DNA from 3 places in the Methylobacterium sp. E-012 genome. Region 2 is predicted to be linked to each of the others. Evidence: predicted binding sites of a transcription regulator. Region 2 holds the regulator's gene; each other region holds the start of a gene.
The links. Region 2 encodes PhoB, which activates phosphate uptake and scavenging genes when phosphate is short. Its sites were predicted from a motif close to TGTCATNNANCTGTCAT; they were not measured.
Positions count from the first base shown of each region.

Region 1 (10,048 bases), 3.3 Mb from region 2:
GCCGCTTCATCCCCCTGGCGATCACGGTACTCACCGTGTCGGACACGCGCCGCCCGGAGGACGACCGCTCCGGCGACACGCTGGTCCAGCGGCTCACGGAGGCCGGCCACCGGCTCGCGGGCCGGGCCATCGTGCCGGACGAGATCCCGGCGATCCGCGGGCAGGTGGAGGCATGGCTGCGCGACCCGGGGGTCGACGTGGTGATCACCACCGGCGGCACCGGCTTCACCGGCCGCGACGTCACCCCGGAGGCGCTGGAGCCGCTGTTCGAGAAGCGCATGGACGGTTTCTCGGCGGTGTTCCACCGGATCTCCTACGACAAGATCGGCACCTCGACCCTGCAGTCCCGCGCCACCGCGGGGGTCGCGCGGGCGACCTACGTGTTCGTGCTGCCGGGCTCGCCGGGCGCCTGCCGGGACGCCTGGGACGGGATCCTGGCCCAGCAGCTCGACTACCGGCACCGGCCCTGCAATTTCGTGGAGATCATGCCGCGGCTCGACGAGCACCTGCGGCGGGGGGCGAGTCTTTCGGTGTGAGGCGTTGCGCCTCCGCTTCCCCCGCGGCGGCCAACGGCTTCACACATCGCCTTCTGCGCCTAGGGCGTGATTACGGCGACGGTCAAAACCTGTGCCGTCCGTAGCCCTTGCGGGGTGGGGAGATAGCCCGGCGTCTCAAAAGCCTGCTGCCGAACGCGATGCATAGATCCGCGAGCCCCCGCAGGGGGGAATCCGCGTCCTGCTTCGCGAACCGATGCGTCCGCGATCGGGAGCCGTCCGACCGACCTTCGGTCCCGGGCGGCGCCTACGCGGCATTCCCCTCCTTGCGGCGCAGGACCGAGTGCTTGCGGCCGTAGAAGAAGTAGACGACGAGCCCGATGGCCATCCAGATCACCAGCCGCAGCCACGTGTCGAGCGGCAGCCCGATCATCAGCAACAGGCAGAACAGGATGCCCAGGATCGGCACCACCGGCACGGCGGGGACCCGGAACGGGCGCTTCATGGCCCGGTCGGTCCGCCGCAGGTAGATCACCGAGCCGCAGACCAGGATGAAGGCGGCCAGCGTGCCGATGCTCACCATCTCGCCCAGGATGTCGATCGGCACCAGAGCCGCCACCAGGGCGACCGCGACCCCGATGAGCGCCTGGCTGCGGTAGGGCGTCTGGTAGGTCGGGTGGACGTGCGAGAAGGTCTTCGGCAGCAGGCCGTCCTGGGCCATGGTGAAGAAGATCCGGCTCTGGCCGTAGAGCAGCACCAGGATCACCGTGGTCAGGCCGGTGAGCGCCCCGAGCTTGATCAGGATCGAGAACCAGCCGATGCCGATCGCGTCGACGCCCTTGGCGATCGGGTCGGGGACGTTCAGGTCCTTATAGGGCACGAGGCCGGTGAGCACGGCGGCCACCAGCACGTACAGGATCGTGCAGATCGCGAGCGAGCCCAGGATGCCGATGGGCATGTCCTTCTGGGGCTTCTTCGCCTCCTGGGCGGCGGTGGAGACCGCGTCGAAGCCGATGAAGGCGAAGAACACCACGCCCGCCCCGCGCAGGATGCCGCTGTAGCCGAACTGCCCGAAGGACCCCTCGTTCGGCGGGATCAGCGGGCTCCAATGCGCCGTGTCGACATGGCCCCAGCCCAGCGCGATGAAGGCCACCACCACGGTGAGCTTCACCGCCACCATGATGTTGTTGAGGCGGGCCGATTCCTTCGTGCCGCGCATCAGCAGGAGCGTGATCAGCGCCACGATCACCACGGCCGGCAGGTTGAACAGGGCGGTGCCGCCACCCTCGATCGCGGTGCCCGGCGCGTGGGCGAGTTGGGGCGGGATCACGAGGCCCGCGTCCTTCAGGATGCTGGTGACGTAGCCCGACCAGCCCACCGCCACCGTGGCGGCACCCATGGCGTATTCCAGGATCAGGTCCCAGCCGATCAGCCAGGCGAAGAACTCCCCCAGCGTCGCGTAGGTGTAGGTGTAGCTCGACCCGGCGACCGGGATCAGCGCCGCCATCTCGGAGTAGCACAGGCCGACGAAGGTGCAGGCGATGCCGCCGAGCACGAAGGACAGCATGATCCCCGGCCCGGCATAATGCGCCGCGGCGGTGCCGGTCAGGACGAAGATGCCGGCGCCGATGATCGCCCCGATGCCCATGGCGGTGATCGAGAGGGCGCCCAGCGTCTTCGAGAGCTGCTGTTCGCCTTCGCCGCTCTCGATAATGGAATCGACGGATTTCCGCCCCATCAGGCCCGACGCATCCATCGCAGCATCCCCTTCACGGCGCAGCCGGGCAGGCCTCCCGCCAGATCCATCAGTTCAGCAAGTTTTCTGCCATCGCGCCAGGCGTTTCACGGACATTCGACGCTAAAGGACAAAGCGAATGTCGTATAAAGGCGATCAGGCCCGGTCGATACGCGCGATCAGCGGGCGGACCTTGAGCCGCTTCGCGAAGACCGGGCCGTTCCGCAGCGCCTCGCGCCGGACCACGTCGCCGGCCCTGGCCTGCCGGGCACCGGCCAGGGTCTCGAACCGGCCGACGAGGCGGCCGCGCCAGCCGGCGGCCGGGCGGTGCAGGCGACCGAGACCGATCTCCGGCCGGGCGGTGCCGACGAAACGGTCGAGGGTGCGGATCCAGCCCTCGGCCGGGACGTCCCCGGCCTCCAGGCACAGAATCCAGTCCCGGCGGGCCGCGGCGGCGCCCGCCGTGTAGGGGCTGCCGGCCGGGTGGAGGATCAGGGTCGCGCCGGTCGCCTCGGCGACGGCCGCCACCGCGTCGCTCGCCTGCCCCGCCACGATCACGGCGTCGCCGACCAGGCCGCCGGCCACGCCGGCCACCAGGACGCTGAGCGTGTCGGCAAGGCGATCGATCGCGTCCGGATCGGACGGGTTGGCCAGATAGGTCACCGCGGAGAGCATCAGCGCGCGCATAACCGATTTTGCGCTGCCGTAAACCGTTGACCCGCCGCCTCGAAGTACCGACGCGACCGAGAGACGCGCACAAGCCACGTTTGCCTTAAAAACAGGCGCTGAAACGCTCGGTGTTCACGGTATGTTTCACGTGAAACAGGGGGTTCATCATGGCGGCACCAGCGGACGCGTCCAAGTTCGGCCCCGACCGGCGACTCGACGCCAGCACGCCGCCGGAGGGCCGGCGGCGCGGACGCGGGGCGACGGCCAATCCCGCCAGCCGCTTCGAGGCGGCCCGGCGCGAGGCGTTCCGAGAGGCGGATGGGGCGGCGGCCTGGGAGGCCGACGATCCGGCGCCCCTGCGCACGGAGGTCACGCCCGAACGCTCGGCCCGGATCATCGCCCGCAACACATCGCCCGACATCCCGTTCGACCGGTCGATCAACCCGTATCGCGGCTGCGAGCACGGCTGCATCTACTGCTACGCCCGCCCGACCCATGCCTATCTCGGCCTGTCGCCGGGGCTCGATTTCGAGTCGCGGATCTTCGCCAAGCCGGAGGCCGCCCGGCTCCTCGTCCGGGAACTCGCGGCGCCGGGGTATCGTCCGGACACGATCGCCCTCGGCACGGCCACCGATCCCTATCAGCCGGTGGAGCGGGATCACCGCATCACCCGGGCGGTGCTGGAGGTCCTCCGGGACGCGCGCCATCCCGTCGCCATCACCACCAAATCCGACCTCGTGCTGCGCGACCTCGACCTCCTGGCCGAGATGGCCGCGCAGGATCTCGTCCTGGTCGCACTCTCGCTGCCGACCCTGGATCCGGCCCTCGCCCGCCGCCTCGATCCCCGGGCCCCCCGGCCCGACAAGCGGCTCGCCGCGATGGCGCGCCTGAGCGCCGCGGGGGTGCCCGTGATGGTCAATGTCTCGCCGATCATCCCGGGCCTGACCGATCACGAGATCGAGGCGATCCTCGCCCGCGCCCGGGCGCACGGCGCGAGCCGCATCGGCCATGCCCTGCTGCGGCTCCCGGGCGAAGTCGCCGACCTGATGGCCGACTGGTTCGTCGAGCATTACCCGGAGCGGAAGGACCGCGCCTTCGCGCTGCTGCGTCAGGTCCGGGGCGGCCGCGAGAACGATCCCCGCTTCGGGCACCGCTTCCGCGGGGAGGGGGCCTATGCCGAGATGCTCGGCGCGCGGGTCCGGCTCGCCGGCACCCGGCTCGGCTTCGCCTTCGGGCGGATGCCGCTGAACCGGGCGGCGTTCCGCAAGCCGGGGGCGCAGCTGGCGCTGTTCTGAGGCGTCATCCGAAGCCCCGGGTGAAGCTGAGCCGGTGGTGCGGGCTCCGGCCGAGGGTGGTCAGGCCGGCCCGGTGGACGGCGGTGCCGTAGCCGACGTTGCGCTCCCAGCCGTAGCCGGGATGGCGCGCGGCCAGGCGCCGCATCAGCGCATCGCGAAAAACCTTGGCGACGATCGAGGCGGCGGCGATCTGCGGCACCAGCCGGTCACCGCCCACGACCGCCCGGCCGGGCCAGTCGGGCAGCGCGTCCCGTCCATCGACCAGGACCGGCGCCGGGATCCCGAGGCGGGCGACCGCGCGCGCCATGGCGTCGAGGGTCGCGGCGCGGATGTTGATGCGGTCGATCAGCGCCCGGGACCCCGCGGCGACGGCGACGCGGGCCTGGGCGCGGATCAGCGGCGCCAGCCGGTCCCGCTCGGGCTCGGGCAGGCGCTTGCTGTCGTCGAGGGCTGCGAGCAGCGCCGGCGGGAGCGCCGCCGGATCGAACCAGACCGCGGCCACCACGACGGGGCCGCACAGCGCCCCGCGCCCGACCTCGTCGCAGCCGATCACCGCGGGATAGGCGGCGGCATGCAACGGATCGAACGGCCGCGCCGGGGCGCGGGGCATGCCCCGGGCGGTCGGCCTGCTGACGGGGGGCGTATCGATGGGGGGCATGGCCCCCTCCTGCCATTGCGCGCGGGCGCCGTCACCCGTCAGGCCGCGTCCCGGGTCCGCCGCTCGCCGCCATGGGCCTCGATGATATTGCCGAAGAACTGGGCCGCGCTCACGTCCCAGCCCCGGCGCAGGGCCTCGGCCCGACACTCGGCCCGGGACAGGTCGAGGGCGGCGTGCGCGGCGGCCCCCAGGTCTTGGTCCAGGACCCCCACCCGGGTGCCGCCGATCACGTCGTTCGGGCCCGGTACCGGGAAGGCCGCCACCGGCAGGCCGCAGGCCAGGGCCTCCAGGAGCACGATCCCGAACGTGTCGGTCAGGCTCGGGAACACGAACACGTCGCAGGCCGCGTAGACGGCCGAGAGCGCGGCGCCGGTGCGGGTGCCCAGGAACCGCGCGCCGGGCGCCAGCCCCTGGAGCCGTCCCCGGTCCGGCCCGTCCCCGACCACGATCTTGGTGCCGGGCAGGTCGAGATTCAGGAAGGCCGCGATGTTCTTCTCCACCGCCAGCCGGCCGACATACAGGAACAGCGGCCGCTCCAGGCCGGCGAGTTCGGCCGGCGGCGTCGCGCCGGGGGCGGCGGGGCGGAACCGCTCGGTATCGACGCCGCGGGTCCAGCGCATCAGCCGGGTGAAGCCCCGGTCGGCCAATTCGCCCTGGAGTGAGGCGGTGCTGACCATCGTGCCGCGGGCGGCCCCATGAAACCAGCGCAGATAGGCGTAGGACCACGCCTCCGGGACGGGCAGACGGGCGGCGAGGTATTCCGGAAAGCGCGTGTGGTAGCTCGTGGTGAAGGGCAGACCGTTGGCCAGGCAATGCCGCCGCACCGCGTAGCCCACGGGGCCCTCGGTGGCGATGTGGACATGGGTCGGCTGCTCCCCCCGCCAGTGCGCCGCCACCCGCTCCCGCCCGGCATGGGCGAGGCGGATCTCGGGATAGCCGGGCAGGGGCAGCGAGGGGAAATCCGCCGCCGACAGCAACGCCGTCGCGAACCCGTGCTCGGGGGCGCGGCGCACCATCTGCTCCAGGGAGCGCACCACGCCGTTGACCTGCGGATGCCAGGCGTCGCTGGCGATCAGGAGCTTCACGGTGGGCGCCCTCACGCCACCGCGCGCCGGCCGGGAACCGCCTGCGGCACGGTCTCCGCCTCACGCGCGCGCAGCAGGCTCGGATAGTGCAGCACCTCGATGCGGCCGTCGTAATGCTCCACCAGCCCGGTGCAGGATTCCACCCAGTCGCCGGTGTTGAGGTAGCGCAGGTCTCCGATCGGCCGGTCGGCCGCATGGTGGATATGGCCGCAGATCACCCCGTCGGCCCCCTGCCGCCGCGCCTCCTCGGCCAGGATCGTCTCGAACCGGCCGATGAAGCTCACCGCGTTCTTCACCCGCAGCTTCGCCCAGGCCGAGAGCGACCAGTAGGACAGGCCGAGGCGGCGCCGCACCCGGTTGATCAGCGTGTTGAGGGTCAGGGCCAGCGTGTAGGCCCCGTCCCCGAGATGGGCGAGCCAGGGCGAGTGGCGGACCACCATGTCGAACTGGTCGCCGTGGATCACGAGGTAGCGCTTCCCGTCGGCCGCCTCGTGGATCGCCGTCTCCGCGAGCTCGATCCCGCCGAAATTCGTGCCGACATAGTCGCGCAGGAACTCGTCGTGGTTGCCCGGCAGGTAGACGATGCGCGTGCCCTTGCGGACCTTGCGCAGGAGCTTCTGCACGACGTCGTTATGTTCCTGAGGCCAGTACCAGCCGGAACGCAGCTGCCAGCCGTCCACGATATCGCCCACGAGGTAGATCGTGTCGGCGTCGTAATCCTTCAGGAACGACAGCAGCAGCCCGGCTTGGCAGCCGCGCGTGCCGAGATGCAGATCGGACAGGAACAGAGTCCGGACCCGGACCGGCATCTCCTCAACCTCGGCCACGGCAATCCTCTCCCGGGGGCTGAACGATGCCGGAATCCTGACCGGGATCACGTCTCAGTTTGATGACGCGCCGGGCTGGGCGCCCCGGGCGTTCTGGTGCAGTGCGGCAAAGCTTCTCAACCGCAGATCGGCATCGCTGCGGCGCACAAAAAATTTTTTTGCCAAGTTCCGGAAGTTTTTCCGGTTTTCCTTTCGAGCGTCACCGCCTCATAATGCCAAATAACCGGCGGCTCGGCGCGAGCCACGTCGGGCATGACAGGAAGGCGGCGAGGACGGCCCTGGGGCCGTCGGACGGGACGGCATTTCGGAGGCGACCGGCACGCGGGGGCGTGTCGCGACGCGAGCGGCGTGAGGCCGCCTGCCGCTCCGCTGCGCCCCCCGATCTACGGCGGAGATGGCGTTCGGGCATGCGCGGCGGGAGCCGCGTCCGCCGGCGCCGGACCGACTCCCGAGGACGCTCGAACCACCCGGCGCGGGCCCGTGCCCGCGCGCAACGAATTTTTCGGAGGAAACATCATGGCCGCAACCCGGCGCCCCGGTCGTAACCACCTCTTCATCCCGGGTCCGACCAACATCCCGGACCGCGTGCTGCGCGCCATGCACGTGCCGTCGGAGGATCACCGCTCGCCGAGCTTCCCCGAACTGGTGAAGCCGCTCCTCCAGGATTCCAAGATCGTGTTCGGCTCGACCGCCGGGACCATCATCCTGTTCCCGTCCTCGGGCACCGGCATCTGGGAATCGGCCCTGTCCAACACCCTGTGCCGCGGCGACAAGGTGCTGACCTCGCGCTACGGCCAGTTCAGCCACCTCTGGGTCGACATGGCCCAGCGCCTCGGCCTCGACGTGGTCGTCCAGGAGGAGGAGTGGGGCACCGGCGCCGATCCGCAGAAGATCGAGGAGGCGCTCCGGGCCGACAAGGATCACGCCATCAAGGCCGTGATGGTCGTCCACAACGAGACCGCCACCGGCGTCACCAGCGACATCGCCGCGGTCCGCAAGGCGATCGACGCCGCCGGACACCCGGCGCTGCTGTTCGTGGACGGCATCTCGTCGATCGGCTCGCTGCCGTTCAAGATGGACGAGTGGAAGGTCGACTGCGCCATCGCGGGCTCGCAGAAGGGCTTCATGCTGCCGGCCGGTCTCGGCCTGATCTGCATCAGCCCCAAGGCGCTGAAGATCGCCGAGGGCGGAACCGGCCGCAACGACCGGCTCGGCCACGCCTACTTCGCCTGGAAGGACCAGCTCGCCGCCAACGCCACGGGCTACTTCCCCTACACCCCCGTCCTGCCGCTGCTCTACGGCCTGCGCGAGGCCCTGGCGATCGTGAAGGAGGAGGGGCTGGAGAACATCTACCACCGCCATCACGTGCTCGCCGAGGCGACCCGCCAGGCGGTGGCGGCCTGGGGCCTGAAGCCCTGCGCCAAGGAGCCCAAGTGGAACTCCGACACGGTCACGGCGATCGTGGTGCCGGAGGGCGCCGACGCCGCCAAGGTGATTACCCACGCCTATGACCGCTACAACCTCTCGCTGGGTGCCGGCCTGTCGAAAGTCGCCGGCAAGGTGTTCCGCATCGGCCACCTGGGCGACCTGAACGAGCTGTCGCTGCTCGGTGCCATCGCGGGCGCCGAGATGGCGATGCTCGATTGCGGCATCACGGTCACGCCGGGCTCCGGCGTCGCCGCCGCGTCCAGCTACCTGCGCGAGAATCCGCTACATAAGGCGTAAGCCGCGCACGCGATCGGGGCGGGACCGGGTTGCCGGACCCGCCCCGACGCGCAAGTAAGAACAAGACTATCGAGGAAACCGCCCGTCGTCCGAGAGGGGTCCTATGACCAAGAAGATCGTGTTCCTGGACCGTGAATCCCTCGATGCCAGGGTCCGACCGTTCGACTTCCCGCACGAATACGTCGAGCACGACTCGACCTGGACGCCGGAGGACACGGTGTCCCGCCTCCAGGGTGCCGAGATCGCGCTGATCAACAAGGTCCCGATGCGGGCCGAGACGCTGAAGCAGCTCCCCGACCTGAAGCTGATCGCGGTCGCCGCCACCGGCACCGACGTGGTCGACAAGGCCCAGGCGAAGGCTCAAGGGGTCACGGTCGTCAACATCCGCAACTACGCGTTCAACACCGTGCCGGAGCACGTGGTCGGGCTGATGTTCGCCCTGCGCCGGGCGATCGTGCCCTACGCCAACTCGGTGCGGCGGGGCGACTGGGCCAAGTCCAAGCAGTTCTGCTACTTCGACTACCCGATCTACGACATCGCCGGCTCGACGCTGGGAATCGTCGGCTACGGGGCGCTCGGCAAGTCGATCGGCAAGCGCGCCGAGGCGCTGGGCATGAAGGTGCTGGCCTACGACGTGTTCCCGCAGGACGGGCTCGTCGATTTCGAGACGATCCTCACCCAGTCCGACGTGATCACGCTGCACGTGCCGCTGACCCCCGACACCAAGGGGCTGATCGGCGCCGCCGAGCTCAAGCGGATGAAGAAGAACGCCATCCTGATCAATACGGCCCGGGGCGGGCTGGTGGACGAGGCGGCGCTTCTGGCCGCGCTCAAGGACGGCACCATCGCGGGGGCGGGCTTCGACGTGGTGGCGCAGGAGCCGCCCAAGGACGGCAACATCCTGTGCGAGGCCGACCTGCCGAACCTGATCGTCACGCCGCACGTCGCCTGGGCCAGCAAGGAGGCGATGCAGATCCTCGCCGACCAGCTCGTCGACAATGTCGAGGCGTTCGTGGCGGGCAAGCCGCAGAACGTGGTCGAGTAAGGCGGGGGTTCTCCCTCCCCCCTCTGCGGGGGAGGGTGGCCCCTGCGTCAGCAGGGGTCGGGAGAGGGGAACCCGGGTTCCGGACAGGGCGCGACCGGCACGGAGGGCATAGTCTCGTCCTGCACCGTCGCTCCCCTCTCCCGACCCCCTTCGGGGGCCACCCTCCCCCGCAATGGGGGGAGGGAGGGGCGCGGATCCCGCCCCGAACGCCAATCATGATCGGAAAGACACCACGACGGCGCCCTACAGGCGCGACGGAAAGGTCCGAGACGAAATGACAAAAAAACTGCTGTTCCTGTTCGACACCGATGCGGTCCCGAACGTGTTCGACACGGTGGTCGGTTATGACGGCGGCGCCGACCACATCGCCGGCTACGGCGGCGTGACCCCCGACAATGTCGGCGCGCTGGTCGACGGCACGATCTACACCCGGGGTGGCTCCGAGAAGAAGTCCACGGCGATCTTCGTCGGCGGCGGCAGCATGGCGGCGGGCGAGGAGCTTTTCAAAGCGGTCA
Region 1 covers NZ_JBYQEY010000001.1:1,580,889-1,590,936, forward strand. Annotated here, with positions in the region: gene moaB (molybdenum cofactor biosynthesis protein B) at 1-536, shown strand, start outside; gene AC3IF1_RS07485 (amino acid permease) at 802-2,250, opposite strand; gene AC3IF1_RS07490 (glycosyltransferase family protein) at 2,386-2,916, opposite strand; gene AC3IF1_RS07495 (PA0069 family radical SAM protein) at 3,066-4,193, shown strand; gene rnhB (ribonuclease HII) at 4,198-4,803, opposite strand; gene AC3IF1_RS07505 (glycosyltransferase family 4 protein) at 4,890-5,936, opposite strand; gene AC3IF1_RS07510 (UDP-2,3-diacylglucosamine diphosphatase) at 5,948-6,763, opposite strand; gene AC3IF1_RS07515 (aminotransferase class V-fold PLP-dependent enzyme) at 7,280-8,488, shown strand; gene AC3IF1_RS07520 (D-2-hydroxyacid dehydrogenase) at 8,592-9,533, shown strand; gene AC3IF1_RS07525 (NADP-dependent methylenetetrahydromethanopterin/methylenetetrahydrofolate dehydrogenase) at 9,808-10,048, shown strand, end outside.
Region 1: a site for PhoB is predicted at 6,815-6,831, ahead of AC3IF1_RS07510 (UDP-2,3-diacylglucosamine diphosphatase). Genes of this name have one in related genera too.

Region 2 (10,048 bases):
CCCCGTCGGGCTTATGTCTGCGATCCCGCCCTGAGGAACAGTCTCGCCGCATGCTGGCGCAGCTCGCGATCCGCGACATCGTCCTGATCGATCGACTCGAACTCAATTTCCGCTCGGGCCTCAGCGTCCTGACCGGGGAGACGGGCGCGGGCAAATCGATCCTGCTCGATGCCTTCGCCCTGGCACTCGGCGGCCGCGGCGACGGCCGCCTCGTCCGGCACGGGGAAGCGCAGGGCGTGGTCACGGCGGTGTTCGACCTGCCCCTCGGCCATCCGGCGCGCCGGATCGCCGCCGAGGCCGAGATCGACACCGAGGGCGACCTAATCCTGCGGCGGTCCCAGATGGCGGACGGCCGCACCCGCGCCTTCGTCAACGATCAGCCAGTGGGCGTCCAGGTCCTGCGGGCGATCGGCGCGGCTCTCGTGGAGATCCACGGGCAGCACGACGATCGGGCGTTGGCCGATCCGGCCACGCACCGGGCGATCCTCGACGCCTTTGGGGGCCTTCAGGGCCCGCTCGCCAAGGTGGCGACGGCCTCCCGGGCGGTGCGCTCGGCCCGCGCCGCGCTCGCCGAGCACCGCGCGCGCATCGAGGCGGCCCGCAAGGAGGCCGAGTTCCTGCGCCACGCCGTGGAGGAACTGGCCGCGCTCGCGCCACTTCCGGGGGAGGAAGCCCAGCTCGCCGAGCGCCGCAGCATCATGCAGCAATCGGAGAAGGTGGCGCGCGAGCTCAACGAGGCGCTCGAGGCCGTGGGCGGCCCCCATTCGGGCGTACCCCACATCTCGGCCGCCCTGCGCAAGCTCGAACGCCGCGCCGCGCAGCTCCCGGCCCTCGTGGATCCCTGCGTCAACACCCTGGACGCCGCGCTGGTCGCCCTCGACGAGGCCCGCGCCGTGCTCGACGCGGCGGTGGCGGAGACCGAGTTCGACCCCCGCGATCTGGAACGGGTGGAGGAACGCCTGTTCGCCCTGCGGGCCGCCGCCCGTAAATACGACGTCCCGGCCGACGATCTCGCCGCCCTGGCCGAGCGCTACGCCGGCGACGTGGCGGCGATCGATGCCGGCGAGGCGGCGCTGACCGGCCTGGAACAGGCGCTCGCCCAGGCGGAGACCGGCTACGCGGAGGCGGCCGAGAAGCTCAGCGCCGGCCGCCGCCGCGCGGCCAAGCAGCTCGATGCCGCCGTGAAGGCCGAGCTGCCGCCCCTGAAGCTGGAGCGTGCCCGTTTCATCACCGAGATTGCCACCGACCCGGAGTCACGCGATCCGGCCGGCACAGACCGCGTCGAGTTCTGGGCGCAGACGAATCCCGGGACCAAGCCGGGCCCGATGATGAAGGTCGCCTCGGGGGGCGAGTTGTCGCGGTTCATGCTGGCACTCAAGGTGGTGCTGGCCGACAAGGGCTCGGCCCCGACACTGATCTTCGATGAGATCGATACCGGCGTCGGGGGTGCGGTGGCCGACGCCATCGGCCTGCGCCTCGCCCGGCTGGCGACCACCGTGCAGGTCGTGGCCGTCACCCACGCCCCGCAGGTGGCCGCGCGCGCCGACACGCATTTCCTGATCGCCAAGGCGCCGGTGAAGGGCGCCGGCCGCGTCGCCACCCGTGTGGAGAGCTTGCCCGTCGCCGAGCGCCGGGAGGAGATCGCCCGGATGCTGGCCGGCGCCACAATAACCGACGAGGCCCGCGCGGCCGCGGCGCGGTTGCTCCAAGGCGCCGACGGTTGAAGCTTTGTCCGGCGAGGCGGCCGTCGAAGCGCGGGCAAGCGGTCGGACATCGGTCGAGGGCCCGCGGTTCGCACCAAGGCCTGCCGTGACAGGTAAGCTTAACCGTTGGTTGAGAGTAACGGTTCGTTAACCATTCCGGCTGACACTTAACAAATCCCGGCGCCGCAGCGGGTTTGGGCGGTCGATGGGCGGGAGGAAAACATGAAGCTGTCAGTCGTCGAGCCCGATGCGCTCCCGTGCGCGGGACAGCCGCTCAAACAGGCGATCGATACGCGCCAGCTCGGCCTGTCCCTGCGCACGGTCTACGAGGGCAGCGTCGATACGCAACCGATCACCGACACCCACGTGGAGCTGCTGCTGCGCCTGCGCCAGAAGGAGCGGGAGCTGCGCCGGGCGAGCTGAAGCGGAACTCCGCAGCCCCGACGCTACCAGCGGCGCGCCCCGGGCGTCCGGCGATACTCGGCGGCCCGAATCAAGGTCAGCACGCGGTCGAGATTGACCAGCAGGTCCGCCTCGTCGCGCCGTGCCGCGGCGGCGGCCTCCGGATCGGTGCTGAACTTCTGGCGCGCCTGCGCGAGGGTGAGGGCGCGCTCCACGGCTTCGCGCTCGGCATGCAGGGCAAGCCAGCCCGGATCGGCCTCACTCGCTGGATCGGCCCGTTCGCCCGCCACCAATGCAACGTCCTTCCGATGCCATTCCCGGTGAGGAACGCGCGAGACCCATGAACCGTGCCGCCGGAACTGCGGCGCGATGTCATGCCGGTGTCATCTCCCTGTCGTAACCGCGCCCCATCGGGCGGCCGGCGCTAAGTCTCATCGTAGACGGCCGCAAGGCTCTGCCGCGGGCATGAGCATGCCGGCGGGGCAGCGCAGGCTCTCGCCCGACGGCAACGGAGATACCATTGAGACCCTTCGCTTACGCGCTCGCCGTCGGCCTCGCGACGGTTCAGCTGGCGTCCGCTGCGCTCGCCGCCGACATCACCGGTGCCGGCGCCACATTTCCATTTCCGGTCTATTCGAAGTGGGCCGAGGCCTACCGCAAGGATTCCGGATCGGGCCTGAACTATCAGTCGATCGGGTCCGGCGGCGGGATCAAACAGATCCAGGCCAAGACGGTCGATTTCGGCGCCACCGACGCACCCCTGAAGGGCGAGCAGCTCGCCAAGGACGGTCTCGTCCAGTTCCCGACGGTGATGGGCGGCGTCGTTCCGGTCGTGAACATCGCGGGCGTCGAGCCCGGCAAGCTCAAGCTCACCGGCGAGATCCTGGCCGACATCTACGCCGGCAAGATCTCCAAATGGACCGATCCGCGGATCGCCAAGCTCAATGACGGGCTGAAGCTGCCCGAGACCAACATCACCCCGGTCTACCGCTCCGATGCCTCGGGCACGACCAACATCTTCACCACCTATCTGGCCCAGGCCTCGGAATCCTGGAAGAAGGATTACGGTGCGGCCACGACGATCTCCTGGCCGGTGGGTCAGGGCGGCAAGGGCAACGAGGGCGTGACCGCCACCGTGAAGCAGGTGCCGAATTCGATCGGCTACGTCGAATCCGCCTACGCCAAGCAGAACAAGCTCGCCTACGCCCTTCTGCAGAACAAGTCCGGCAAGTTCCCGCAGCCGGACGACAAGGCGTTCCAGGCCGCCGCCGCCAGCGCCGACTGGAAGTCGGCCCCGGGCTTCGGCATCTCGCTCACCAACCAGGCGGGCGACGACGCGTGGCCGATCACCGCCGCGACCTTCATCCTGATCCACAAGGATCCGGCTGATCCGACCAAGGCCGCCGCGGTGCTCAAGTTCTTCGACTGGGCCTACAAGAACGGCGACAAGCTCGCCTCCGATCTCGACTATGTTCCTCTGCCCGACAACGTCGTGGCACTGATCCACGACGAGTGGAAAAACGTGAAGGACAAGGACGGGAAGCCCGTCTTTAACATGTGAGCGTGGCGGGGAGGAGGTTTCGGCCTCCTCCCTCGCTTCTGGGATCGCACCGCGTTACCACGCCACCCTTCGCAGAGAATCGCGGATGCCCGCCTTGACTGAAACGATTGTCCTCGCCCGCACCCGAGCGACCGCCGCGCGGAAGGGGCCGAGCAAGAATCTCGACACCCTGTTCCGGGCCAGTGCCTACGGGGCGGCGCTCCTGGTGCTGATCGTCCTCGCCGGCATCCTCAGCGCCATCATCTACGGCGGCCTTCCCGCCTTCCACCAGTTCGGCCTCGGTTTCCTGACCTCGAGCGCCTGGAACGTCGGCACCGAACAGTACGGCGCGCTGGTGGCCGTCACCGGGACGCTGATCTCGGCGCTCCTGGCCCTCGCCATCGGCGTCCCGATCTCCCTCGGCATCGCGATCTACCTGACGCAGCTCTGCCCGAACTGGGCACGCAAGCCCGTCGCCATGACGATCGAGCTCCTCGCCGCGGTGCCGAGCATCATCTACGGCATGTGGGGCCTGTTCATCTTCGCCCCGCTCTTCGCGCAGTTCGTCGAGATCCCGGTTTCCAACATCGTCGAGGGCCTGCCGATCATCGGGACCGTGCTGTACGCTCGGATCCCGTCAGGCGTCGGCGTGCTCACGGCGGGCATCATCCTGGCGATCATGATCGTGCCGTTCGTGGCCTCCATCGCCCGCGACATGATCGACCAGATCCCCACGATCATGCGGGAGAGCGCCTACGGGGTCGGTTGCACCACCTGGGAGGTGGTGCGCTTCGTGCTGATCCGGCACGCCTCGGTGTCGATCATCGGCGCGATCATGCTCGGCCTCGGCCGTGCGCTCGGCGAGACGATGGCGGTCACCTTCGTGGTCGGCAACGCCAACAGGCTCTCGGCCTCGATCTTCGATCCCGGCTCGACCATCGCGTCCCGGATCGCCAATGAGTTCAACGAGGCGGACGGCATGCAGCTCAACGCCCTGATGGCCCTCGGCTGCATTCTCTTCGTCATCACCTTCATCGTTCTGGTCGCCGCGCGCATCCTGACGCGGCGCGTGCGGGTCGGTTGAGGAGCCCCATGGACGCGACCAACACCCTTGCGGCGCCTCCGCTCGCGCAGAGCCGCGTCCGTCCCGGCCGGCGCCGGGCCGACGCGGTGCTCCGCGGCTTCTGCGCCCTCGCCACGCTCCTCGGCGTCATCGTGCTGGGTTCGATCCTGCTGATGCTGATCGTCCAGGGTGTGCGCGGGTTCACGTCGACCCTGCTGACCCAGCCGACGCCGGGACCCGGCAGCGAGGGCGGCGGCATCGCCAACGCGGTCCTCGGCAGCCTCGTGCTCACCACCATCGGCATCGTCATCGCGACCCCGGTCGGCGTGATGGCCGGAACCTTCCTGGCAGAATACGGCCGGACCTCGAAACTGTCCTTCGTGATCCGCTTCCTCAACGACATCCTGCTCTCGGCCCCCTCGATCCTGATCGGCCTGTTCATCTACACGCTGATGGTGCGGCCGATGGGCAGCTATTCGGGCTGGGCCGGCGGCGTCGCCCTCGCCATCATCGCCACGCCCGTGATCGTGCGCACCACCGAGGACATGCTCAGCCTGGTCCCCGGCACCCTGCGGGAAGCGGGCGTGGCCCTGGGGGCGCCACCCTCCACGGTGATCATGAAGGTGACCTGGCGGGCGGCCTCGGCCGGCATCGTCACCGGCATCATCCTGGCTCTGGCCCGCATCGCGGGCGAGACCGCCCCGCTCCTGTTCACGGCCCTCAACAACAACAGCTGGTTCAATGCCGACCTGATGGGCGGCATCCCGAACCTGCCCGTGATGATCTACCAATTCGCGCTCTCGCCGTATCCCAACTGGCAGCAGCTCGCCTGGGCCGGGGCACTCCTGATCACCATGACCATCCTCGCCCTCTCGGTCATCGCCCGCGTGGTGATCAAGCCGCAGCGTGCCCGCTGAAGCGCAAGCCCGAAGGATCAACCCGATGAGCACCGCCGCAGCGTCCGTCACCACCGACCGCCAGTTCCAGGCCTCCGCCAAGACCGGGGCCGACACCAACGCCCCCGTGCGCATCGCCGTGAAGGGGCTGAACTTCTACTACGGCCATTTTCACGGCCTGAAGAACATCGACCTGAACTTCCACGACCGGCAGGTGACGGCCCTGATCGGCCCCTCGGGCTGCGGGAAGTCGACCCTGCTGCGGACCTTCAACCGGATCTACAGCCTCTATCCGGAGCAGCGCGCCGAGGGACAGATCCTTCTGGACGGCATGAACATCCTGGATCCCAAGATCGATCTCAATGATCTGCGCGCCCGGGTCGGCATGGTCTTCCAGAAGCCGACGCCGTTCCCGATGTCGATCTACGACAACGTCGCCTTCGGCATCCGCCTCTACGAGAAGCTGGGGAAATCGGATCTCGACGACCGGGTCGAGACCTCGCTGCGCAAGGCGGCGCTCTGGGACGAGGTCAAGGACAAGCTCAAGCAGTCCGGCATGGGCCTGTCGGGCGGCCAGCAGCAGCGCCTATGCATCGCCCGCACCGTGGCCCAGCGCCCGGACGTCATCCTGTTCGACGAGCCGACCTCGGCGCTGGACCCGATCTCGACGGGGCGCATCGAGGAACTGATCGAGCAGCTGCGCGACGAATTCACCATCGCGATCGTCACCCACAACATGCAGCAGGCGGCGCGCATCTCGCAGTTCACCGCGTTCATGTATCTCGGCGAGCTCGTCGAGGTCGGGCCGACCGACAGGCTGTTCATGAACCCGACCGAGCGGCGGACGCAGGATTACATCACCGGCCGTTTCGGCTGATCAGGCTCCGAAACCGCACCCCCGCGGCGCTGCGCGCGAGCATAGCCGCCGCGGCCGGGTAAGATCTGCATCAGACCCGAGGCATCGCACGTCCCCGAGGCATCGCACGTCGCGGCCCCCATCGAAGGATCTCCCCCATGCCCGGCCATATCGTCTCGTCCTACGATACCGACCTGGAGAACCTGCGCCGCTCGATCTCGGAGATGGGCGGCGTGGCCGAGAAGATGACCGCCGAGGCGACCGACGCCCTCGTCCGGCGGGACGACGGGCTCGCCCAGGCGGTGATCCTCGCCGACAAGCGCCTCGACGCCCTCCAGCGGGACATCGAGGAGCGGTCCGTCCTGCTGATCGCCCGGCGCCAGCCGCTCGCGATCGACCTGCGCGAGACCATCTCGGCGATCCGCGTCTCGGGCGATCTCGAGCGGATCGGCGACCTCGCCAAGAACGTGGCGAAGCGTGTGGTTGCGATCTCCGATCAGGCCCCGGCACAGAAGATCGTGCTGGGCGTCCGCCACATGAGCGACCTCGCAGAGGGCCAGCTCAAGGACGTGCTGGATGCCTACGCGAGTCGCGACATCGAGGCCGCCCATGACGTGTGGGAGCGCGACGGCGAGATCGATGCGCTGTACAATTCGCTGTTTCGCGAGCTCCTGACCTATATGATGGAGGATCCGCGCAACATCTCGTTCTGCACCCACCTGCTGTTCTGTGCCAAGAACGTCGAACGCATCGGCGACCACACCACCAATATCGCCGAGACCATCCACTATCTCGCCACCGGCGAGACTCTGGCGGGCGACCGGCCCAAGAACGATGCGTCGAACTACGCGACGGTCGAGCACGAATAGGTCCCGGAGCGAACCCACGGCGCCTCACCATCTTCGGGGCGGTCGCCGCGGCGACGGCTGGTTCCAGTTGAGACGGGCCGGGCCTCCGGAACGCGCGGTGGGTTCGCCCTTAGAACAGGTCATCGAACGTGAGCATGCAAGTCCTGATTGTCGAGGACGAGGAGGCACTGACCACGCTGCTGCGCTACAACCTGGAGGCCGAGGGCTTTCTGGTCGATACGGCGGCCCGCGGTGACGATGCGGAACTGCTCCTGGCCGAGCGCATGCCCGATCTGGTCCTGCTCGACTGGATGCTGCCGGGCCTCTCCGGGATCGAGCTCTGCCGCCGCATCCGCGCCCGGCGCGAGACCGAGCGTCTGCCGGTGATCATGCTCACCGCCCGGGGCGAGGAGGGGGACCGGGTCCGCGGCCTTGGCACGGGCGCGGACGACTATATCGTCAAGCCGTTCTCGGTCCCGGAGTTGCTCGCCCGGATCCGTGCCCTCCTGCGCCGGGCCAAGCCCGCCCATGTCTCGGATCGGCTGGCCGCCGGGGATCTCGAACTCGACCGCACCGGCCACCGGGTGCGCCGCGCCGGCGAGGAGCTGCATCTCGGCCCCACCGAGTTCCGGCTGCTCGAATTCCTGATGCTCGCCCCGGGGCGGGTCTTCTCCCGGGAACAGCTCCTCGACGGGGTCTGGGGCCACGACGTCTATATCGACGAGCGCACCGTGGACGTGCATGTCGGGCGCCTGCGCAAGGCGCTGAACGGTCCGCGCCAGCCCGATCCGATCCGCACCGTCCGCGGCTCCGGATACGCCTTCGACGAGACCTTCTCGCTCGAGGCTTGAGCGGCGCGGACTTTCAGGTTCAAAATGTCCGGGATCCAGCCCGTTTGGAAACCCTGCATCGACACCGGCCGCGCTGCTCAGCGGGTCAGCGCGGCGCTCTTGTCGGCGGTCGGAACCGAGGCCAGAGCCTGAAGCACCGTCCCCTCGGTGAGGATCTGGGGCAGCACCAGAGGCTCCCCCGCGCCGGCATAGAGCAGGTATAGCGGCACGCCGCTCCGCCCGTGCTTTTCCAGGAGGCGGGTGATCTCGGGATTCTGGTTGGTCCAGTCGCCCTTAAGGTAGGTCACGCCCCGCTCGGCCATCGCGGTCCGCACCGCCTTCGTAGAGAGGGAGGTGGTCTCGTTGACCGCGCAGGTGATGCACCAAGCCGCCGTCATGTTGACGAAGACAGGTCTGCCCGCGTTGACCAGCGTGTCGAGGCGCGCCTGGGTGAACGGCTCGGCGCCACTGGTGAAGGCCTGCGCGCCCGGACCCGCACGGTCCTGCGGGAGCGTGAGCACGAGGGCCGCGACCGCGAAGAGCGCCAGGGCCGCGCCGACCTGCGCGATCCGGGCGGCCCCGGGCGCAGCGCCGCGCCCGCGCTCCCAGGCCCAGGCGGCGAAGCCCACCAGCACCAGGCCGATCAACGCCGCCAGAAGCCCCCTCGGCTCGACCTGCTGCGCCAGGACCCAGATCAGCCAGGCCACGGTGGCATAGACCGGGAAGGCGAGCCCCTGCTTGAGGGTCTCCATCCAGGCGCCCGGCCGCGGCAGCGCCCGCAGGGCCGGCGGCCAGAGGGTCAGCGCCAGGAACGGCAGGGCCAGGCCGAGTCCGAGGCTCGCGAAGACGGCGAGCGCCACGCCGGCGCTCTGGGTCAGGGCGAAGCCCACCGCCGAGCCCATGAACGGCGCCGTACAGGGCGTCGCCACCAGCGTGGCGAGCACGCCGGTGAAGAACGAGCCGCTCAGGCCGGCGCGCCGGGCCAGCCCGTCGCCGAGACCGGCGAGCCGGCCCCCGATCTGAACCGCCCCGGACAGGTTCAGGCCCATCGCGAATAGCAGATAGGCGAGCCCCGCCACCACGGCGGGCGATTGCAGTTGGAAGCCCCAGCCGATCGCAGCCCCGCCGCCCTTCAGGGCGATCAGCAGGGCGGCGAGCCCCAGGAAGCTCGCCAGCACGCCGGCCGTGTAGGCGAAGCCGTGCAACCGGAGGCGGGCCGGGCTCTCGCCGGCATGCCGGACGAGACCCAGCACCTTGATCGACAGCACCGGGAATACGCAGGGCATCAGGTTAAGGATCAAGCCGCCGAGGAAGGCGAAGGCGGCGGCGGTCGCGAGGGTCAGCGCATCCCCGTCGGGGACGGACGCCGGCCGCGGGGTCGCCGCGTCGACCGGCGGCCCAACGGCCGGGAGCATGGGCTCGTCGCCATACGCGAAGGCGAGGTGGCGGCTGCCGTCCTCCGTCACTTCGTCCAGGGTCAGCACGCCGGGAAGGGCCTCGGGCGCCGGATCGGTCGGGCTGCTCCGGGCGAGGGTGAGGTGCAGGCCGGTCCCGTCGGCCGACATCACCTGTGCGGCGGCATTGTCGATCGCGGTTTCGGCATAGGGGAAATAGGCGGCGTTCCGGACCGCGTCGGGCCGGAGGCCAGCCGCCGCGAAGTCGAGCCGCAGAGTGTCGCCCTGGCTCGACAGGCGCAGTGGCCAAAGCGCCGGTGCGGGGAGGGCGGCCCGGGCGCGGGCGAACAGGGCCGCGATGTCGGGATCGGGCCGCGGTGCCCCCACCGGCAGGGTCAGGGCGAGGTCCGCCGAGCCCGGCACGCATTCGGTTTCGCAGACGAGGTAGGTCAGCTTGGCCCGGATCTCCACCGGGGTCGCGGGATCGAGGCTCGGCGGCGGCGTCACGGGGACGAG
Region 2 covers NZ_JBYQEY010000001.1:4,890,718-4,900,765, reverse strand. Annotated here, with positions in the region: gene recN (DNA repair protein RecN) at 51-1,724, shown strand; gene AC3IF1_RS23370 (hypothetical protein) at 1,926-2,126, shown strand; gene AC3IF1_RS23365 (hypothetical protein) at 2,150-2,395, opposite strand; gene pstS (phosphate ABC transporter substrate-binding protein PstS) at 2,626-3,666, shown strand; gene pstC (phosphate ABC transporter permease subunit PstC) at 3,752-4,729, shown strand; gene pstA (phosphate ABC transporter permease PstA) at 4,738-5,625, shown strand; gene pstB (phosphate ABC transporter ATP-binding protein PstB) at 5,651-6,481, shown strand; gene phoU (phosphate signaling complex protein PhoU) at 6,619-7,329, shown strand; gene phoB (phosphate regulon transcriptional regulator PhoB) at 7,464-8,159, shown strand; gene AC3IF1_RS23330 (protein-disulfide reductase DsbD family protein) at 8,237-10,048, opposite strand, start outside.

Region 3 (10,048 bases), 3.5 Mb from region 2:
CACGGCGCGCCGGTCAGCACCAACGCCACCGTGGCCACCGCCTTCGGCTGCCCGTTCGAGGGCGACCAGCCCGCCGACAAGGTCCTGGCTCAGGTGGAGCGCTACCTGTCGCTCGGCGTCGACGGGGTGACGCTCGCCGACACCACCGGCATGGCCAATCCCCGGCAGGTGGAACGGCTGGTCGCCCGGGTGCTGCCGCTGGTCGGGTCCGGGCGTCTGACGCTCCACTTCCACAACACCCGCGGCCTCGGCCTCGCCAACGTGCTGGCCGCCTACGAGGCGGGCGCCCGGCGGTTCGACGCGGCGCTCGGCGGCCTCGGCGGCTGCCCCTTCGCCCCCGGCGCCACCGGCAACATCTGCACCGAGGATCTGGTCAACATGGCCCACGAGATGGGCGTGCCGACCGGCCTGGACCTCGCCGCGCTGATCGGCCTGTCGCGGGACCTGCCCCGCCTCGTCGGCCACGACGTGCCCGGCCAGGTCGCCAAGGCCGGACGCGCCAGCGACCTGCATCCGCCGCCCGCCAGGGCGGCGTGAACCCACGACGGTGAAGCGCTGATGTCTCTGACGGACGCGACGCCCTCCCTCCCCCCTCCGCGGGGGAGGGTGGCCCCCGAAGGAGGTCGGGAGAGGGGCAGCGCGACGGTGCAGGATCGTGCTGTGCCCGTCATGCGGGTCGCGTCCCGTCCTGAGGCGGCGCTCCCCTCTTGCGGGACTTCGTCCTGGCACGACCCCTGCTGACGCAGGGGCCACCCTCCCCCGCAGAGGGGGGAGGGGGACGCGCCCTGACCTGCGATTCTCCTTACGCACGCTTACCGAGTCTGGAAGCCGCCCATCCGAAGGCGACACCGCTCACCCAAGTCCAAAAAAACAACCCCGGAGGAAACCATGACCGCAGCCCTGTCCGGGTCGCCGGAGGCCCTCGAGGCCGGCGCGGTGGCCGAGAACGCCGTCATCCGCAAGGTCGCGTGGCGGCTCATGCCGCTGATCATGGTCTGCTACATGTTCGCGTTCTTCGACCGCATCAACATCAGCTTCGCCAAGTTCCAGCTCCAGAGCGACCTCGGCTTCAGCAACGTCGCCTACGGCCTCGGCGCGAGCATGTTCGTGATCGGCTACGTGATCTTCGAGGTGCCCTCGAACCTGATGCTCTACCGGGTCGGGGCGCGGCGCTGGATCGCCCGGATCATGATCTCCTGGGGCATCGCCACGGCCCTGATGATCCTCATCCGCAGCGAGTGGCACTTCTACGCCCTGCGCTTCCTGATCGGCGCCATGGAGGCGGGCTTCGCACCGGGCATCCTCTACTACCTGACCCTGTGGTTCCCGGCCTCGCATCGCGGCCGGATCACCTCCTTCATGTTCGTGGCCTCGGCCTTCTCGGGCATCTTCGGGGCGCCGGTGGCGGGGCTGATCCTCGGCGGCCTCAACGGCGTCGGGGGCCTGGCCGGCTGGCAATGGCTGTTCCTGGCCGGCGGCCTGCCCTGCCTCGTCCTCGGCCTCCTGGTGCTGACGCGGCTCGAGGACCGGATCGCCGATGCGGGCTGGCTGTCCGAGCCCGAGAAGGCGCTCCTGTCGAGCCGCATCGCCCACCACAACCGCGAGATCGGCGACCACTCGCTCCTCGGGGCGATCCGCCAGCCGGGCTTCCTGATGATCGCGCTGATCTACTTCCTGCTGCAGATCGGCTCCTACGGCCTGAATTTCTGGGGACCGGACCTGATCAAGACCGCGAGCGGCGCGCAGGCCGCCTCCGTGGGCTTCCTGACGGCGATCCCCTACATCTGCGGGGCGATCAGCATGGTGGTGGTCGGGCGCCTCTCCGACGCCTCGGGGGAGCGGCCGAAATTCGTCGCGGGGCTCGCCATCGCGGCGGCGCTCGGCTTCTTCGGCGCCGGCCTGTTCGATAAGCACATCGTCCCGCTGATGTTCGCGCTCGCCCTGCTGGGGGCCGGCATCGTGGCCTCGATCCCGACCTTCTGGACGCTGCCGGCCAAGCTCGTCACCGGCGTCGGCGCGGCGGGCGGGATCGCGCTGATCAACACCCTCGGCCAGTTCGGCGGCATCGTCAGCCCGGTGATGGTCGGCTGGGTCAAGGACCTGACCGGTTCGACCACGCCCGCCCTCTACGGCATCGGCGCGCTCTGCCTCGTGGCCGCGGCGCTCGCGCTCTTCGCCATGCCGGCGAGCCTGCGACGCAACGACCGCGCGGTCTGACCGGCGCCGGCCCGGACCCGGCCGGGACGGCGGTTCAGATCCGCACCGAGACGGCGCCCTGGCGGTATTCGCTGGGCGTCAGTCCATGATGGTGCTTGAAGCGGCGGGCGAAGTGCGCCTGGCTGGCGAAGCCGCAGCCATAGGCGAGCGTCCCGATCGGCAGATGGCCGCAGCTCGGATCGGCCAGCCGCCGGGCGGCCGCCTCCAGGCGCCGGTGCCAGATCCAGTCTGAGATCGGCTGGCCGTGCTCGTGGAACAGCTCCTGCAGGCGCCGGAGCGACACGCCCATGGCGGCGGCGAGCTGGGGCGGGTCCAGGTCGGGGTCGCCGAGATGGGCCTCGACATAGGCCTTGGCCCGCTGGACCACGACGGTGCCGTGCAGGGGCTGGGGCACCTCCTGCGCCAGCCGCTCGGCGATGCTGGCCACGATCAGATCGACACCGACATCCGCCATCCGGGCCGCGGCGTCCGGGGTGAGCTGTCGCCGCACCTGGATCAGATCGTGAAAGAACGTCCTGACGAGCGTCGCGGAGCCGAGTTCCGCGCCGATGGGCAGGGCCGTGTAGAGCCGGGCGGGCCCGAGCCGGCTCTCCAGGCGCTGCCGCGGCAGTTCCAGGAACATGGACTGGCTGCCCGGACCGGATTCGAGCACGGCCGGACGGTGGTCGAGCACGCAGACATCGCCCGGCCGCTGGCCCGCCGTGCGCTCGTCCTGCTGCACGAGCAGGGATCCGGCGAGCTTGAACAGCACGACGAGCGTGTCGCCCTTCCTGAGGCGCCGCAGGAGTTCGGGCGTGGCCTCGTTGCGGACAGCGCCCTGCGCGATGCGGGTCAGAAGCAGCGGGCCGACCTCGGCGACATCGAGCCGGCCTTCGAACGGAGAATCATCGAGGCGCTCGACCTCGATCGGCAACTGCCGCTGGCGCAGGAGGTCGCGCCAGAGCGGGAAGCTGTCTTTGGGGTGCGTACCGTCGGTCGAAAACAGCGGCTGCATTGGTAAATTTACCCCTACGCCCACCCGTTTGCGCAGCTGGTCAAGAATCCTCGCGCCATCGGACAAGCACGAATCGAGACATATTGTATATCATCTGCATCCTCAAGAAGTGACGGGAAGCGTACTTGAGGTAAACAATAGTTCGGTCTCCCGAGCGCCTCTCGGATCCGAGCGATTCCCGATCTGCCGCAAGGCACTACGGGAAAAATTCGACGATCCCGCAGAGGTTCAACAGATGGCGATGCTCGAAATGGACAACCTCAAAGAACACCACCCCACCTTCATGCTGCAGAAGGTCGGTGCCATCGTGGCGGCCTACGTGTCCCGGAACGCCGTTGGCATCGCGGATCTGCCGGATCTGATCGATCAGGTGCACATGGCGATCTCGGATCTGCGCGACGGCCAGGCGAAGGTCGGATCGAGCTGGGCCGGGCCGAATGCGGGGCAGGTCGAGGCCTCGATCCAGCATGATGGTCTGATCAGCTTCATCGACGGCCGGTCCTACAAGACCCTGAAGCGCCACCTCACCGCCCACGGGCTCACCCCGGAGCGCTACCGCCTCCAATACGGGCTGCCGGCCGATTACCCGATGGTCGCCCCGGGCTACGCCGCCAAGCGATCGCAGATCGCCAAGGCGATCCAGCTCGGCCACCGGGCGGCCTGAGCGATGGCGCTCCGCTGCTCGCACGGGCCGAACCAGCGGCCCGCGTCATCCGCCGATTCGGCCCGGACCGAACATACACTTGCCTGCCTCGCGAAGGCGCTGGATGTGCCGCTCGCGTCCTTCTTCCCGGACAAGGACCGGCAGGACGAAGCCGTCAGGCAGGCCGCCGATCTCGTCACCGTCTTCGCGGGGATCGAGAACGCGGCCGCGCGCCGGACCTGCCTGGCCTTCGTCCGGGCGATGGCGAGTTCCTGAGGCGCCGGGGGGCGCCGCAGCCGGCGGGGCGCAGGCCGCCCGCTCCGCGCCCGGGGGGGCGTGCGGGGCGGGCCGGCCGGTCCGACCGGCTGCGAAACGGAATCGTCCCGGAGGCCGGGGATCGGCGTCCGGGACGATGCGACTCGGAACGTGGCGCGGCGTCCCGGCTTCGGAGTCCGGGACGCCGCGTGCGCCGTGTCAGAACAGGTGACGCAGGATGAAGAACAGCCCGGCGGCGAGCGTGATGGCGGCCGGGAGGGTCATGATCCAGGCCAGCGCCATGTTGCGCACGGTCGACATCTGCAGACCCGAGCCGTTGGCCGCCATCGTCCCGGCGACGCCCGAGGACAGGATGTGGGTGGTCGAGACCGGCAATCCGTAGAGTTCGGCCAGCCCGATCGTGCCGGCGGCCACGATCTCGGCGGAGGCGCCCTGCGCGTAGGTCAGGTGCGTCTTGCCGATCTTCTCGCCCACGGTCACGACGATGCGCCGCCACCCGACCATGGTGCCGAGGCCGAGCGCCAGGGCCACGCAGACCTTCACCCAGCCCGGGATGTAGCGCGTGCCGTCGTTGAGCAGCCCCGCGTAGCGCTTCAGCGTCGCCTTGTCGGCCTCCGAGAGATCGGCACCCGCGTTCGGCAGGACACGCACCGCGTCGGCGGCGAGATACATGTCGCTGCGCAGGTTCTGCGTCTGGGCGGCCGGCACGGTCCGGATCGCACCGTAGTTCTTCACGCTGGCGGCGATGTCGGTGGAGAGCACGGACAGGGCCGCGTAGACCGGAGGCGTGTTCACCGCCTTGGTCTTCAGCGCCTCCGTCACAGTCCGGCGCGCCGCGGCGGCATCCGGCGCCGCGGCACCGGGGGCGTGGGCGGAGAACACCTGGCTCGCCGCCGTCGAGGTCTGAATGAAGGCCGGCGTCGTGTCGTCCGACATGGTGCGGTTCAGGGCGTAGGCGGTGGGGGCGGCGCCGATCAGGATCAGCATGATCAGGCCCATGCCCTTCTGCCCGTCATTGCCGCCGTGGAAGAACGAGACCAGCGTGCAGGTGAGGATCAGCATGCCCCGGATCCACAGGGGCGGGGGGGCGTCGCCCTTCGGCGCCTCGTAGAGGTCCTTGCGGCGCACGGCGAATTTCAGGGCGAGCAGCAGCAGCGCCGCCAGCACGAAGCCGCAGACCGGTGAGAACAGCAGCGCTTTGAACACGTTGAGCGCCTGGCCCCAGTCGACGCCCGAGGTGCCGTCGCCGCCGCTCATCAGCTGGTTGGCGAGGCCGACGCCCAGCACCGATCCGATCAGGGCGTGGGAGGACGAGTTCGGCAGGCCCATGGCCCAGGTCCCGAGGTTCCAGATGATCGCCGCCAGCAGCAGCGCGAAGATCATCGCGTAGCCCGCCCCAGAGCCGACGTTCAGGATCAGCTCCACCGGCAGCAGCGTGACGATGGCGTAGGCCACCGCGCCGGAGGATAGCATCACGCCGAGGAAGTTGAAGAAGCCCGACCAGATCACCGCCACGAGCGGCGGCAGCGAGTGGGTGTAGATCACCGTGGCGACCGCGTTGGCGGTGTCGTGGAACCCGTTCACGAACTCGAAGGCGAGGGCGATCAGCAGGGCGAGGCCGAGGAGCGCGAAGGCGCCGTAGGCCAGCGGTGCCTCGCCGACCGCGTTCATGTCGGTGATCAGGCTCACCACCGCGTAGCCGAGCCCCGCCACCAGGACGAGCAGGAACGCGATCACCCCGCCGGGATGGATCCGATGTTCGAGGCGCGGCCCGCCCGCGGGCCTGTTCCCTAGGATCCCCGAGGGGATCACGGCAGAATCGGACATGAACCCTCGCGCGGAACCGGTTGTGCTGGTGAATGCGGGATTAAGTTCCGCGCGTGACGCTTCGGTGACGGCACCCTTCGATCCGGGTTGCGGGTCACACCATTCGCGCGGCGAAGGACTGCGCAGTGCTGGAACCGCTCCGGCCGGGCGGCCCGCGCGATGGATCCGCCTTCGCCGGCGCCGCGCGTGCCCCAGTCGGCCGACGGGGTTGCGGCACGCGCAGAGCTTTCGCATCGCGGTGAGGATGTTCGGCGGGTTCCTGGAAGATGAAGGCCGCGACTTTGCTGTGCTGGCTAAGTTATCGATCTGTTGCTTCGATGCGACACGCGGCGATTCTGCTGAAAATGACTTAATTATGACGCTGGCGGAGCCGCGGATTTCGCTAAACCTCCCGCCGCAGGCCGAATGGCCGCGGCTTTGGGGGCCAGACATGAAGTTACGACACGGGATCTCGATCGCGGCCTTGACGGTCGCGGTATTCGGGCCGGGCGCGCAGGCACAGACCGCCAACACGACGCCGTCCGACGTCAACGTGCTCAATCTCCTGTCCCCCTATCTGGCGCTCAACGCCACCGCGACCGGTCAGCGGACGCTGCAGCTCAACCTGTCGCAGGGGGTGGCGCTCAACAACGCGGCCGGCCTGTCCCAGCAGCAGAACGCGATCAGCGACAAGAACCTGCTCGGCTCGATCAGCAACGACCTGTCCGCCTCGGGGCTCGGCACCTACGGGGTGGCCGCCAACCTCGCGGGCGGCCTGCCGGCCCAGACGCCGATCAACGGCATCGTGCCCCAGCAACTCGTCGGCGGCCTCGGCGCCCAGCTCGGGCCGATCTACCAGCGCGGCGTCGCGCCGGGCGTGAACGGCCCCCTCGGCAGCGTCGTCAGCCTGCTGGCCGGCGCCTACACCTTCTCCGGGAACAATCTCGGCGTCGCCAAGAACTACTTCGCCAACGGCGCGGCCACCAATCCGAGCGTGACCCCGGCCAACTACGTGGCGGTGCCCGCCGTGGCCCCGGCCGGCTACACCCTGCCGACCTATAACGGCCTGCCCAACACCACCAACAGCGTCTACGACCTCGCCTACGGCGTCACCAACACGCAAGCGGGCCAGGACGTCTACGGATCCTCGCGGCCGGTGCAGGTGGCGCCGTCCCAGTACAACGCCTTCGACCCGACCGCGCTCAACGGGATCGCCACCAACCCGTCCTTCCCGAGCGGGCACACCACTTACGCCTTCACGGACGGCATCCTCCTGGCGATGCTGGTGCCCCAGCAATACCAGACCATGCTGCTGCGCGCCGCCGACTACGCCAACAACCGCATCGTGCTGGGCGTGCACTACCCCCTCGACATCATCGGCAGCCGGGCGCTCGCCGCCTACGATCTCGCCCAGGCCTTCACCAACCCGGCCTACATCAACAACTCCGCGGTGACCGGCACGGCGATCAACCTGCCCAACCAGTTCGTCCAGGCCCAGGGCCAGATCCAGGCCTACCTCGCCGCCCAGTGCGGCAACACCGTCGCGGCCTGCGCCGGCAGCGCGGCCAACGGCGCCGGCAACCCCTACCTCCCGTCGGCCGCCAACCAGGCCACCTACCAGAGCCGGCTCACCTACGGCCTGCCGACCCTGAGCCTCGCCCAGGCCCCCCGCGAGCAGGCCCCCGCCAACGGGCCCGACGCGTCGATCCTGCTGGCCCCCCTCTACGGCGGCTCCACCACCGCCGCCCGCACCCTGGCGCCCGGCGGCGGCCTCTACGGCCAGCTGTCCACGGGAACCATCAACCAGATCCTGGTCAACACCGAGACCAACGCGCTGGCCGCCTTCTACGGCAGCGCGCTGAGCTACTGGAGCCGCATCGACCTGTACTCCGCCGCCGGCTACTTCGGAAACGTGACCGGCACCCTGCGGATGGACACCGCCGACAGCCTGGCCATCGATGTCGCCATCGGCCAGGGCGGCGCCCTCTACGCCAACGGCACCATCGCGGGCACCGCCTTCGTGGGCTCCGGCGGCCTGCTCGGCGGATCGGGCACGGTCGGCGGGATCAGCGCCCTGTCCGGGGGCACGGTGGCGCCGGGCACCGCGATCGGCACGCTCTCGGTCACCGGCGCGGTCGCCTTCGCGCCCGGCTCGACCTACCAGGTCGAGGCCAACGCCGCCGGCCAGGCCGACCGGATCGCGGCCGGCGGCGCCGCCGCCCTGTCGGGGGGCACCGTCCAGGTGCTGGCCGCCTCGGGCAGCTACAACCCGCGCACCACCTACGCGATCCTCACCGCCGGCGGCGGCGTCTCGGGCCAGTTCGCCGGCGTGACGTCGAACCTCGCCTTCCTCAGCCCGGGCCTGCGCCACCTGGCCAACGAGGTCGACCTGACGCTCACCCGCAACGACGTGGCGTTCTCCAGCTCCGCCACCGGCCGCAACGGCGCGGCCGCGGCCGACGCCATCCAGGCGGGCGGAGCCGGCCGGCTCTACGACGCCGCGTCCGGCTTCATCACGGGCGAGGCCGGCGCCGCCTTCCGGGCGCTCGCCGGCGACATCCACGCCAGCACCGTCTCGACCGCCTACGAGACCGCGTTCTTCGTGCGCGAGGCGGTGCTCGACCGCCTGCGCTGGGGCAATCCCGGCACCGGGCTCGATTACGGAAGCCTGCCGGCCGCCTACACGGCCGATCTGCCGGGCCGGGCGCCGGTGGTGGCGGGGGTGCCGGTGCGCACCCTCGACCCGCAGGTCTTCGGGCTCTGGGGCCAGGGCTTCGGGGCGTTCGGCACGGCCGGCGGGGGCGGCAACGCCTTCGACCTCGACCGGCAGATCGCGGGCTTCGCCGCCGGCGCGGATGTACGCCTGCCGGGCGGGCTGCGCTTCGGCGTGGTCGGCGGCTACACGGAGGCCAATCTCGACAGCGCCGGGCGGAGCGGCGGCCTGAGCCGGGCGGAGAGCGCGACGCTCAAGAGCGGGTTCGGCGGCGTCTACGGCGGCGCCGAGCTGGGGCCGGTCTCGCTGCGGCTGGGCGTGATCTACGCCGACACGGATACGCGCACCCGGCGGGCGGTGCTGTACGGGCTGTCGGACACGCTGACCGGGCATGGCGGCGGCCACACCCTGCAGGGCTTCGGCGAGCTCGGCTGGAAGTTCGCGCTGGGCGCGCCGGCGCCGGCGGTGCTGGTGTCGAAGGACGGCGCGGCGGCGGCGGTCCAGCCGGCGGCGGCCTATGTGGAGCCGTTCGTGGGCGGGGCCTATGTCGGGATCCGGCGGGACGCCTTCGCGGAGGCTGGGGGCGCGGCGGCGCTGACGAGTTTCGCGCGCGACTACGACCTCGGGGCGGCCACCGTCGGGGTGCGGGCGCAGACCAGCCTGGACCTGGGCCTGGGGCTGCCGGTGACGCTGCGGGGGCTCATCGGATACCGGAGGGCGTTCGGGGACGTGGTGCCGGCGGCGCTGCTGCGCTTCGGCACCGGCCCGGCCTTCCTGAGCGCGGGCGTTCCGATCGACCGGGACGCGCTGGTGGCGGAGGTCGGCCTGGACCTGGCGGTGGCGCCGAACGCGAGCCTCGGCGTCGCCTATACCGGCCAGACCGGCACCCGGGCCCAGGATCAGGCCGTCAAGGGCAACTTCACCCTCCGGTTCTGAGGAACACGCCGCGACCGCGGGCCGGCAATATCTGGCCCGCATCCCGTGCGTGTCACACGACTGACGCGGTCCGGCCGCTAGCGACCGGGCCGCTCAGGACGCCAACGGGGGATCCCGCATGATTGACGCCACGGTGCCGGCCCTCGCCCTCGGCGCGCTCCTGGCCCTCGTCCAGATCGGCAGCATCGCCATCGCGGGCCGGCGCATCGGCCGAAGCCACGGGCCGTCGCGGTTTCCGGCGGGGGCGCCCGTCTCCCTGGTCCGCCCGCTCCACGGGGTCGAGGCCTACAGCGAGGAGATGCTGACCCGGAGCTTCCGCCTCGACTATCCGGCCTACGAGCTGATCTTCTGCGTGGCCGATCCGGGCGATCCGATCGTGCCGCTGGTGGAGCGCCTGATCGCCGCCCATCCCCACGTGCCGGCCCGCCTGATCCGCGGCGACGAGCGCGTCAGCGAGAACCCG
Region 3 covers NZ_JBYQEY010000001.1:1,370,528-1,380,575, forward strand. Annotated here, with positions in the region: gene AC3IF1_RS06485 (hydroxymethylglutaryl-CoA lyase) at 1-537, shown strand, start outside; gene AC3IF1_RS06490 (MFS transporter) at 889-2,217, shown strand; gene AC3IF1_RS06495 (helix-turn-helix domain-containing protein) at 2,252-3,211, opposite strand; gene AC3IF1_RS06500 (Ros/MucR family transcriptional regulator) at 3,462-3,875, shown strand; gene AC3IF1_RS06505 (hypothetical protein) at 3,879-4,130, shown strand; gene AC3IF1_RS06510 (inorganic phosphate transporter) at 4,329-5,957, opposite strand; gene AC3IF1_RS06515 (autotransporter family protein) at 6,388-9,585, shown strand; gene AC3IF1_RS06520 (ceramide glucosyltransferase) at 9,704-10,048, shown strand, end outside.
Region 3: a site for PhoB is predicted at 6,011-6,027, ahead of AC3IF1_RS06510 (inorganic phosphate transporter). Genes of this name have one in related genera too.